3 regions of the Providencia sp. PROV004 genome follow, and region 2 is predicted to be linked to each of the others. Evidence: predicted binding sites of a transcription regulator. Region 2 holds the regulator's gene; each other region holds the start of a gene.

Region 1 (4,296 bases), 2.0 Mb from region 2:
CTTTAACATCGTCACATTTGTTACCAGTTACTGGATCTTCTTTACCACGGCCTTCTGCAGCGATTGCGCTAGCTGGAACGCCTTTAGCAACTAAGTAGTCAACTACAGACTGAGCACGTTTTTGTGACAGTGGCAGGTTGTAGTTTTGTGAACCGATACGGTCAGTGAAACCAACTACCAGTACGCGACCTTGAGTTGGGTCGATGCTGCTAAGTTCGTTGTACAGCTCATTCAGAGCTTCTTGACCTTCTGGTTTCAGGCTTGCTTTGTTGAAGTTAAACAGAACGTCTGAACGCAGAGTAAAACGTTTGTTTTCAACAACTGGAGCAGGAGCTACAACTGGAGCTGGAGCAACAACTGGAGCATCAGCTTGACCGAAACGGTAAGCAACACCAACACTCAGCATGCCGTTGTCTGGACGAGTACCGATATTGTCTTTGTCACCTAAGTTGCTAACCCATTGGTAGTCTAAACGAGTCGCCCACTCTGGAGTGATTGCGTACTCAAGACCCAATGCGTATACAGGTGCAACGCCAGTGTCAGTTTCTTTGAAACGTTCGCCATTTTGGTGAGCTTTAGCTTCAGTGCGGTAAACCATACCACCTAAACGAGTGTAAACGTCTAAGTCATCAATGATTGGATAGCTTAATTTGGTAGTTAATGAAACACCCATAGATTTCAGGTCACCGCTGTTACCAGCGCCTTTGTATTTCATTTTACCGAACCAATCGTAGCCTAGCTCAAAGCCTAAGTATTGGTTATATTGGTAACCAGCGTAGGCACCTGCACCGATTGTGTCACGGTCAGTGCTGTTACCAACAGTGCCCCAACCTGCATAGTCTGTACCAGTTTTTGCTGGGTTCAGGCTAGTGTCTTCATAGTGAGACCAACCTAATTTAGCACCGGTATACCAAGTGTTATCTTTTGGAGCTGCTTGTGCAACGGTTGCAAAAGCTGCTACTGCCACTGCTACTGCGATAGCTGTTTTTTTCATTTTTACGCCTCGTTATCATCCAATATTGGCTTGGCTTCGCTGAGCCTTATTATATGCCATTGGTTTAATTTACTTGCTAGGTTTCGCAGACATTATCTACAAAAAAATAATAAAAGTAAAAAAATAATGCCATAAGCCGAACAAGCTAAAGTCTACAACGAACTTAAAAAGATACAAGTAGAGTGAGCAATAATCGTTAAAAAAAGTATTTTTTTAGTGTATAAATCAGAGAGATATGTATATTTTTCGTAATGATTATTTTTTATCTATCTGATTGATCTACAATACTTTTAATTTAACTTTAGAGATAAATATTTCTAAAGGTTAAATTTAGTAAGAAAATTCTTAATCTTAGCTAGTGATAATGATTTGAGTGAATTTTTAAGTGGTTTGGCTGTCCTGCATGTGTGCTAACCATATTATATGTTTCTTGTGGGCGCATAATTAAACCGATAGAACGACCTTCTTGAGCTGCATATTGTAAGCGAACAAAATCTTGCTCGCTTATTTCCGGTAGCCACCCTAGAACTACACTATAATTACCACTTCTTAGTGCTTTTTCCATAGCATCAATCGTAGTGATATCTTCCATATGATTTAATTGCATAACTTTATGAGTAGGTATACCTGATTGTTCTAACCAGTGTTTACTTAGCCTTTTATTTGGAGTTAGCCAAAGTAACCAGCGTGATTGAACCCCAAACTGACGAAGCATTGGTAATAAAATATAATCCATAATAGGGTGTTTTTCATCGTAAACAAGTTCGCTCACCATACCTTGTTGTATAGAGCTATTGGTAAGCCCTGTAGCAGGGATTGATTGTGCGTAATTATTAAGAGAATGTTCTGTTGAGTTGTTCCAAGAATAGATGCTCATAATTTACCTCGTTACAATGCTGTATGAACATACAGTAACTGTATATCCATCCAATATCAAGACTATTTTTTCAAAGCGCTTCGCAACTTTGTTGTTTTTCTCCGCATTCTTCTTGGCATTTTTTATGGAAACTCTCAAAATTGGTTACGCGTAATTATCTGTAAAAAAAGAAATTATAAAATTAATTTTCTAAAGGATGAAAATTGAGCATACCCAAAAAGGAGTTTGGTAATGTTGTTAGAAGAAGAAAAAATTTTTTATTTATCCGGTTTGTTAAGTCAATTTGGCGCATTAAAACGTAAAAATCATTTTGGTGGATTTTGTTTACTAGTCGATGATGCAATTGTGGGGCTGGTACTTGATGAATGTTTTTATTTACGAGGTTGTTTAGTAGCGAGGAGCCACTTTGAAGCGTTAGGGTTTAATCGGTTAGTTTATAGTAAAAAAGGTATTCCATTGGAAATGCGGTACTATCAACTTTCGGAACAAGTTTGGCATGACGAAGTTTTGTTTCTCCAATATATTGAGTTGGCTTACCGTTCAGCTATCGAGGAATTAAAACAAAAGCAATCAATGACCATGCGTATAAAAGATTTACCCAATATGAATATGTCAGTTGAGCGTGCTCTAGGGAAAATTGGCGTATCTCATGTTGACGATTTGCGCATGATGGGCGCAAAGGCTTGTTTTATGAAGCTAAAAAAACATGGTAGGAATAACCCCAGTATCAAGCTACTGATTGGCTTAGCAGCTGCAATAGAAGGGTGTCATAGTGCTGTTTTGCCTAAGGATATCAAACAAGAGCTAATTGCTTGGTATAATAGTTTTGAGTTGACGTCAGCCTAAACTCACTGAAAACGACTTTTACTATTAATATAATCAATATTACATATACGCTATATGAAGATGAGTGGGTATTTAGAATTTTAATACCCGCTCATCGGTATATTTATGTTGCACTGATAGTGCGAATGATTTGCCGTATCTCAGGTATTAGTTCAAGCAATAACTTAGTTTGCTCCATGATAAGCAACGTTTTTTCGTCATCACTGGTTGAAATATAATCTATGCGGTGTAATAGACTATGGCGAAGTTTATCTGATTTTTCATCGATAACTAGTGGGTCAATGGTTGTGATTTGCAAGGATGATTCAACATAGCAAATAGCATCGTTGAGTAATGAAAGATTACTTTCATTTTGCATTTTTTCACGATGTGCACCTAATGCTGAAATATAACTGAGTAAAGTATGGTTTAAGCAAAGAAGGCGAAAAGCTTGTTCTTGGGTGATTCGATAAGACTTAGGGTCAGAAGCCATATTGGAAACAATCGATGCAAACTCTGCATCATTATTGTGTGCGTCTCTACGTGCAACTCGGTACTCAAGGCGGTTGTCTTTACCTTGGTAGTACTGCTGCAAAATAGCATCTAAATAACGGCAGTTGCTATCCATGGTTTTTTGAATGACTTGGGGGAGTTGGCGGAATTTCCAATCTGGCCAAATAAAGCTAACGGCAAGTAATGCAATAAAACAACCAATTAATGTGTCAATGATCCGTGGAAGTGCAACATCAAATCCTTCGCCCAATAGGTTAAAACAAAACAAAACGAGAAGTGTGATGAATAATGTTGCTTGGGCATATTGGCTACTGCGAAACATAAAAAACAGTAAGCCAGAAATAACGATTAGCGTAAGTTGCCCTTCCATTGAGGGGATTAAATTCAGCAAAGGTAAACCAATGAGAATACCAACAATAGTTCCTATTATGCGAAGGGCTAAGCGGCGTTTAGTGGCGCTGTAGTTAGGTTGGCATACAAATAAGCTAGTGAGTAATATCCAATATCCTCTTTCCATATCAAATAGTTGGATAATAATATAGCCAGTACAAAGGAGAATTGACATTCTTACTGCATGGCGAAATAAAGATGATTTTGGCGTTAAATGGTGCTTAACCCGCGAAATAATATCACTAATACCTGATAACGATTCATCAGATAACTGCTCTACCTGTTTATTATTTTGCTGCCATGCACTTTGCTCAAGGCTCAGGCCTTTAAGTTGAACATCAATTCCTTTTAAGTTTTTAAGTAGGTTATACAGGGCTTTAATTTCATGAAGCTCAGGCGATTGCTGTTTTAGTAGCTGTAGCGATTTTTCAATGTAAGCGAAGGTACGTTCAAAACGAGGATTATGTTGGTATTGTTTACGCCATAAAACAGATTGAGCAACTTGTTGGCAGGCTCTCGCTTGCATGGTTAATAGGCGTTGGAAACGAAATAAAATATCACAGTGACGTAAAGTGCGGCTAAGCTGTTGATATTGTATGTGGGATGAACTTGCTCGTTCGTGAATGTCTTGAGCAACAAAATAATATTGTAGCGAATTTCGTGTACCTTTTTGTCCCCGATCCCCTTTTAATCGACT
Region 2 (4,296 bases):
TAACCCACATATCGATACTGAGCGTGCTCTTACCTATGATTTGACTTACAAGGGACATATCTCACCCACTTGGTCATATACTTCAAGTCTCTATTATAACCATGTAACTGATGCCATTATGGCGCATCGTGTCGGTACTAATCAGGATGGAGGTTATATACTCGAAAATCGTAACAGCGGCAAAGTTGACTACTTTGGCATTGATTTAGGGACTAACGGGCAAATTACCGATTGGTTAGAAGCGGGTTTAAGTTACGGCTACATTCATGCTGATCCAAAACACTACAGCGTTAAACATGTTGCTGAATTACCTATCCACAAAGCCTTCGCTTGGGTGAAATTTACCCCTTATGAGCCATTCAGCATCACTGTAACCGAAGAAGCAAGAAGCTGGGCCTTTAATTATGTCGATGCAGATAGCAAAGTGCGTGGATATGCCAAAACTGACCTACGTTTAGATTATGACTTTGGACAAGGAATATCTGTTAATACATCAGTTAATAACTTATTCGATAAATCATATGAATATACTAATGGGTATATCGAAGAGGGTCGTAATTATTGGTTAGGTATTGAATATAAATACTAATCTAAATATATTAGGCAATGACTTTAATCATTGCCTAATATTATATAAATAAAATAAGATTAATCTGTGCTCCTGCAAAAATAATAAACATAAACCCCATAAAGTAAGCTTTAGAGGGTGAGAAAAGAAGGTTGTAAATTAAAGGCAAGATAAGTCTTAATTAAAATTACATCAAATTAAAACTAAATCTTTCAATTAATTGTTCATCATGAGTTATGAATTTATAATAAATTTGTTTAATATATGTTTCATTTTATCTGTTTATTTTTAAATAAAATTAAATATCATTTTTTATATTTTATTTATTAGTCAAAAAAAACTCAGCAAAGCTAAAATTTTTTGATAGCACCGCATTCATCTCTTGATTCTCAATAGTTCAAGAAACTGTGATAAACTTGTGTGCAGTAAACATTTGCATTTTTCAACGGGTGGGGTCAGTAAAATGGAAAAGATGAGTGAAAAAAAAGTTCTTGCGATGGCAGAACATATTTGCCAATCAAGAGGCGTCAGGTTGACACCACAGAGAGAAACGGTATTGAGCCTAATAGCACAACAGCATGGTGCGATCAGTGCTTATGATTTACTCGACTTACTACGTGAAATTGAACCTCAGGCTAAGCCACCTACCGTTTATCGTGGCCTTGAGTTCTTAATGGAGCAAGGTTTTATCCATAAAATCGAATCAACCAACAGCTATGTTGTTTGTCACCATTTTGATAACCCAAGCCATATCTCTGTTATGTTAATTTGCGACCAGTGCGGAAGCGTAACGGAAAGTGATTGCACAACGATAGAAGCCGCAATTATTAATTTGGCAGATGAACACCAATTCCGCTTAAGGCATACCGTAGTGGAAAACCATGGTTTATGTAAAAATTGCGACGAAGTGAATAGCTGCCAAGATCATGAACATTGTCATCATAACCACGAACAACCTGTAACCCCTAAGAAAAAGTAAATAGCCGGACTGCTAGATCGTTTGATGAAATGCAAAGAGAAAATAGAGAAGAGAAAAATATAAGAAAGGAAACAAAACAGGCAGACTTCAGAATAAAACCATGAAATCTGCCTGCAATCGTCTTCACCGTCTGTAACACAGCTGGTTGCTAACGAAAATTAATACCAATCACTGTTACGAATAACCCCAACCGCTAAACCTTCAATAGTGAAATTTTGCTGACGCAAGTCAACAACAATAGGTTCGAATTCTGGGTTTTCTGCTATTAACTCAACACGGTTACCCTGTTGCTTAAAACGTTTAACAGTGACTTCATCTTCGATACGTGCAACCACTACTTGCCCGTTATGTACATTTTGTGTTTTATGCACAGCTAATAAATCGCCATCCATAATACCAATATCTTTCATGGACATCCCATTCACACGCAATAAGAAATCTGCATGTGGTTTAAACAGCTCAGGGTCAACTTGATAGTGGCTCTCAATATGTTCCTGTGCTAATAATGGTTCGCCAGCAGCTACACGTCCAATCAGAGGTAACCCCTGATCTTCGGTTTCTTCTTCAAGAAGCAGACGAATACCTCGAGATGCACCTGAGACGATTTCAATAACCCCTTTACGCGCTAAGGCCTTTAAATGTTCTTCTGCCGCATTAGGCGAACGAAAACCAAGGCTTGCTGCTATCTCAGCGCGTGTAGGAGGCATACCCGTCTGCGAAATGTGGTCACGCACTAGATCGTAAACCTGCTGTTGTCGAGCCGTCAGTGCTTTCATTCCGTTCCCCTGTTTGTTTATACAGTCAAGCTGTGAGTATATACAGGTAAATGAAGATTTGGAACAGTTAAATCGCTCAATTTAAGCATTTGTTATCGATTTATTTTCTTTTTACCTGATTAAGTAACCAAACACCTTAACCAGGGAAATAGCGCTGCCATAATACAAGTACCCAAATAAACAACGCTAAACCGATACTCACAAATACCGCGGCAGAACCAATATCTTTAGCTCTCCCTGAAAGTTCATGATATTCACTTCCGATACGGTCAACTACGGCTTCTATCGCGCTATTCAGTAATTCGACTATTGCCACCAGAACAACAGAACTCACTAACAAAATCCTATCTATATAGCTGATATCTAAATAAAATGCGATAAAAATCGCGATAATTGCAGCAACAGATTCTTGCCTAAATGCGGCTTCATTAACCCAAGCTGCCTTCAAACCTTTAAGGGAATACCCCGCAGCTTTAATCACTCGCGTGAAGCCCTTAACTTGACTCGCCATATTTATTCCTTAAAAAATACAAACAATAATCGATTTTTACGGTCAAAGTGAATTGTCAGTAACAGATCTAACCATGTATTTCTGGTATGATTGCGCAGCATTGTTAACAAGAGGCTATAATCATTTATGTCACTATGGCGTAAAATATATTACAACACGTTGAATTTACCACTTAAATTATTGGTAAAAAGTAAACTAATTCCTTCGGATCCCATCACTGAGTTGCAGCTTGATGTCAACAGGCCAACCCTATACGTATTACCTTATCATTCGAAGTCTGACCTCCTCACGCTACGGCACCAATGCTTAGCTATTGGTCTGCCAGACCCGCTGGTCGACAATGATATCAATGGAACGAAGCTTCCGGCCTACGTTTTTATCGATGATGGCCCACGTGTTTTTCGCTATTATTCACCGAATCCACGTAAGGATTCAGTAAAAACATTCCATGCTTATTTAGATTTGCATAAAAACAACCCAAATCTAGATATTCAAATGCTACCGGCATCCGTGATGTTTGGGCGCTCACCTGGTCGTGAAGGCCATACCCCAGCACCACCACTGAAACTGTTAAATGGCATCCAAAAATTCTTCGCCGTTTTATGGTTAGGACGTGACAGCTTCGTACGTTTATCTCCGATTGTCTCAATTGGGAAAATGGCACAAGACCACGGTACAGACACCATTATTGCCAACAAACTTGCTCGTGTCGCACGTATTCACTATTCGCGCCAACGTCTCGCAGCAGTTGGGCCTAAACTCCCTGCACGTTATGAGCTGTTTAATAAGTTATTGACGTCAAAAGCAATTGAAAAAGCCGTTGAAGACGAAGCGCGCAGTAAAAAAATTCCACTCAAAAAAGCTCAGCAAAATGCCGTTGGGATGATGGAAGAAATCGCAGCCAATTTCTCTTATGAAGCAGTACGTTTAACGGATAGGGTTCTTAGTTGGACTTGGAATCGCCTTTATCAAGGCATTAATGTTCAGCACGCTGAACGAGTCCGCCAGCTAGCACAAGACGGCCATGAAATCGTTTATGTGCCATCCCACCGTAGCCATATGGACTACTTACTGCTCTCATATGTGCTATACCATCAAGGGCTAGTTCCACCCCATATTGCCGCGGGGATCAACCTCAATTTCTGGCCTGCTGGGCCTATTTTCCGTCGTTTAGGGGCCTTTTTTATTCGCCGAACGTTCAAAGGCAATAAACTGTATTCGACCGTTTTCCGTGAATATTTAAGTGAGCTATTTGCCCGAGGTTACTCCATCGAGTACTTTGTGGAAGGTGGGCGCTCACGTACCGGTCGTTTGTTACAGCCTAAGACGGGTACTCTCTCCATGACGTTACAAGCGATGTTGCGCGGTGACTCACGCCCTATCACCATTGTTCCTATCTACATCGGGTATGAGCATGTGATGGAAGTGGGTACTTACGCCAAAGAACTGCGCGGTGCAGAAA
Region 3 (4,296 bases), 260 kb from region 2:
AATTGGCGAAGTAACGTCTCACCTTCTGCTTTTTTACCTGCATCAATTAACGTGATGGCCTGCCAATATTGCCACTCTTCTTTATTTTTCACTTCCGCTGGCAAGCGATTTAACCATGAAGCGACACCTTTCTTATCGCCAGCCCCTAATGCCAAACGAACACGACGCTCTCTCAATGAAGATGAATTGCTTTCTTGAATGGTCTCATCACGCCATTGAGCCTGTTCAGGGGTCACATCTCCCATATATTGCCAAGCAATACTGTCTTTAAGTAATTGCTTTTCTGCCATGTTCATTTTTTGTGCAGAACTTATGCTATTAAGTACCGTACGAGCCGCATCAGGGGATTGACGTGCATAACGACTAAAAGCCGCGATGGTGGCTTGGCGAGTAAAATCCGTTGGCGTCATCGTTTTGGCGAATGTCACAACTGAGGCTGGGTCATTTTGTAATTTCACTAACGCATCACCAATCGTTTTATAACTTGGTGGTAAACGTTTAGCTAAATAACTCGCAATCGAAGTATTACCCTCTTTTATGGCTAAATTAATGCGCTCAAGAGTCATTTCAGGGGTTAAATAACCCGCTTTTTCCCATTCATTAAATAACTTATCACAAGCACTCGGCATTGAACGGCCATTTAACCAGGCTTTTTCTGCCCCTTGCCATGCAACTTGTTTATTTCCCACAGCCCAATTAGCAAAATAAAAATTACATTGTGCTTCTGCAGGTTTTGGGGCTTCAGGGCTAAACTCCAGCAATGATTTCCACTCTTGACGACGGGCTAACTCATTCACAAATCGAGTTTTTAAGTTTTTAGCAACGGGTAGCGTCGGGTAAGTATTAATAAACTCCTGAACTTGGCGAGGTGATACAATATCTAAGTCTTGAGTTAGCTCACGATAAGCGAGATAAGGGTAAAGTGGATAATCATGCAAGGTCGGCAGCAAGCGCTCGACTTCATCCATTTTATTGGCATCCCATGCAACCTTAATTGCTTGATAACGCTCCCGCTGTGCCTGTAAGGAATCCGCCCATACTGTGCTGGAAACCAGCAACATTGTTACAGGTACTGCCGATAACCAACCTTTCATATTCACTCGCTCCATCGCTAAACTAAAGTCAAAATACAGGAAAACCTTAACCTATATATACCCCAAATAATTCGAGTTGCAGGTAGGCGACAAGCGAAGATAGACGGGGGAGCATAGATAAACTATGTAACTCGGCTAGCCTAGTGCTGTCACTTACACCTCAACGAAAAGCGCTGCAACTTGAAGGATTACGGGTATATTAAACATATATCAATACTATGAATGCTACCGAAAGTTTTTATTTAGTAACAGCGGAGAGTTCTTGAATTTTTCGACTTTACAGTCTTTTACTTTATATTTATTAGGTTTTTACTCTCGAGTTAACGCAGATAGCCTAGACCATCACATACGCAATCAGGTATAGTTCATACCAAAATATTTATTGTTGTTTATCCAATCGCAGTAGGTCATGTATTCCTACTGCATAGAAACAGAAAATTAAAATTCCCTTTATAAATCAAAAGGTAAATAAATTGGCTCAATACGTTTATAGTGTGTTGAGTCATTATTTCAGTAGTACGCACATTCACGCACAGTCTATTAAAATCAATAAGTAACAAGACTTTTTAAAAATAACACCTCGCACATACATGCACTAATTAGCAATTCCATGCCCCATTTATGCCCCATGATTTTTCATTAGTTGAGCGATACTTCTTGATCTTTGATTGTAATTTACTGTATATAATTACAGTTATATTTTACTGTATATAAATCCAGTTAATTAACCTGCGAAGGAGTGTTTTATGGTTACTATCAAGATCCGCTTTAACCGCAATAAAAAAGGTCAGTTACCTACAGGTACTTTTGAAGCATTAAGAAATGAAATATCCAAAAGATTAAGTGCCAAATATCCAGATCTAAATATCGATATAAACTGGGGGACTCAAGATAATGTATCTATTGACGGTCTTGGGAAGAATGATAAGAAAACATATATTGAAGAAACACTGGAAGAGATATTTATCGATGGTGATTGGCTTCCTGAAACCCAAGAAGCCGAAGTGGAATATTTTGATAAGTGATCTAGATGCGCCAACCACTCGAGCTGGCGCATTGGTTTTTATTGCTCTTCTATCTGTGTTGCTGCTTCCTGCTCTGCCCTTTCCGCTTCCTCTGCTACACGTTTAGCTTCTTCTTGTGCTAATCGCTCTGCTTCTAGCTTAGCGAGTCTCTGTGCTTCAGCTTGCTTTTGATTGTAGAGTGAGTTAGGTGGCATTTCGACACGCATGTCTATCCAGCGGGATTCAGGTACGTCACAAGGTTCGTAGTTTTCGAAGTAAACAGGCACGCCTTCTTCATCAAAGTGCTTAATGCGCTTGTTCTGGAAACGTTCTGGCATATCTGCGTTCTGTTGGTGGAAAACAAAAACTTCAATATCACCATCAGGTCTCACCTCGTAATCAATGAGAACCATGTTTTTACCGTTATGGTCTTGAGGAATGACAAAGCCGTTATTGATACCCCATGCACCATCGGCATTAAAACCCACAACCCCTTTAATGAGGTAATGGCCAACACCAAGATGCTCCATTTCAACGCCTTCAGATTCTTCGTTTAACTCAATGTCATCAGAGAAGAGTTTTACCACCGGGGATGCGGCTTTTAAGTTTCCGTTGGAGTCTTTAGTGGTGTTTTTGTCAGTTAGTAAGTTGTATACGTGCTGTTGTGATGCATCGCCACCAATAACCTTAACGCCCGCCCCATTTTGACTTGCTGATATTGTAGTAAATATACTGTACGCTCTGAAATACGCGATAGCACTATACTGAAAATGAAAGTTACTACTTGCATAATCATTTCTGGTTATTTGACTTGGTATTCCAGACTTTAATTTTGAGATAAACTCGGATTCACTTAAATTAACTGAATCACCAACACCGGCCCATCCAAAATCACCAACATGCATTAATGCGCCACTCTTTTCTTGAAGAGTGTGAATATTAAACCTCTCATAGTCCTTTGATGATACTATTGAGGTTTTATTTCCACGGGTCTCAAGCTTAACTAAGTACGTCCCCATTTTGGAAGCAACATCACCTTCAGCAGTAACATTCCCTTTAATATCCCCACCATTTTTATCAAACTTCCCATCTAGCAGCCTATCCCTTTCTTTCTCCGTTCTCAGTTGCATTTCAGTGCCATCAGGTAACACCACTTTAATCACACCGGATTCGGTCATGAGTCGGTTCATTATCATCATCAGTTGATAGCTTTCAGTAACCATCGCTGTTGCTTTGTTAACACCGTCTGATACTGAACCAATCATCGTGATTGAAATAACGTATTTCACATCTGTTAGCGCCACTGGAACGGGAAAGCTTAACGTCATTTGTGTATCGCTTTCCACCGAGCGAATGCTGTTTTGATATATCGTATTGCCCGACTGGATAAGGATAATTTGCCCCACAGAGACTTTCGTCACGCTGTTTTTCCATAACGTGTTTTTACCTGTGATTTTCGGGTCGTTAGCCTTTGTTGAGATAGTGCCAATTTCATAAATCATGGTGTTTCCTTGAATTTTGAACGTAAAAAAACCGCTTGCGCGGCTTATTGATATTCGTTTATTACTTCATACAGTGATGTTGTTTGAACTCATTTTTGTCTGATTGTGTGACCACAAATAATCCTTCACATACTTCGTGCGTAACTGTTACAGGAGATTTGCACGCAGCAATAAGCACGACCATTCCTGCGAATATCGCATATTTCATTTGTTTCATATGGTTACCTATGGAAAAGGAAAATAATCTGCAGCGTCTAGAAAAATAGCGGGTGTTGCGGTTCGGGCTATCGTTTGATTGCCGTGATAACCACGCTGTTGAGAGGTACTGGTTTGAAATAAACTGATTTGAGACTCTCCTAAATTACCGATATTTAAGTCTCGCCACCAGCCTAAACCACCATCGCTGCTGAATATCTCCCCGACCTTTGTCGGTGTGTACATGGGCCGACGAATGGGATCAACGTTAATACCTGAACCTAGCGGTATTTGATTGCCGGGAACGGTAATAGGCCGAGTCATTACGCCCATTTGAGAGTTAAACGTGACTTTCCCTTCTAGATTACGAATTTTCAAACCAAAGCCGGGTGTATCCAGTTGGGCGGGTTGCACATTCGTAAATGCAACAACCCAATACCACGCGGGCGAATAGGCGGTAATATTGGTACTGTTTCGATTTCGGCTAACATAACGCCACCA

What was found. Region 2 encodes LexA, which represses DNA repair genes until DNA is damaged. Its sites were predicted from a motif close to TNCTGTATGTACATACAGNA; they were not measured.
Region 1: the regulator LexA is predicted to act here: its motif matches at 1,889-1,908, upstream of sulA (SOS-induced cell division inhibitor SulA).
Region 3: the regulator LexA is predicted to act here: its motif matches at 1,771-1,790, upstream of FVA69_RS03190 (DinI-like family protein).

What each region holds. Positions count from the first base shown of each region.
Region 1 covers NZ_CP042859.1:3,075,116-3,079,411, reverse strand. Annotated here, with positions in the region: gene ompA (porin OmpA) at 1-994, opposite strand, end outside; gene sulA (SOS-induced cell division inhibitor SulA) at 1,350-1,871, opposite strand; gene FVA69_RS13980 (TfoX/Sxy family DNA transformation protein) at 2,103-2,717, shown strand; gene yccS (YccS family putative transporter) at 2,821-4,296, opposite strand, start outside.
Region 2 covers NZ_CP042859.1:465,526-469,821, reverse strand. Annotated here, with positions in the region: gene FVA69_RS02055 (TonB-dependent receptor plug domain-containing protein) at 1-589, shown strand, start outside; gene zur (zinc uptake transcriptional repressor Zur) at 1,032-1,547, shown strand; gene lexA (transcriptional repressor LexA) at 1,706-2,323, opposite strand; gene FVA69_RS02040 (diacylglycerol kinase) at 2,460-2,834, opposite strand; gene plsB (glycerol-3-phosphate 1-O-acyltransferase PlsB) at 2,961-4,296, shown strand, end outside.
Region 3 covers NZ_CP042859.1:730,254-734,549, reverse strand. Annotated here, with positions in the region: gene sltY (murein transglycosylase) at 1-1,094, opposite strand, end outside; gene FVA69_RS03190 (DinI-like family protein) at 1,841-2,119, shown strand; gene FVA69_RS03185 (hypothetical protein) at 2,158-3,600, opposite strand; gene FVA69_RS03180 (hypothetical protein) at 3,826-4,296, opposite strand, start outside.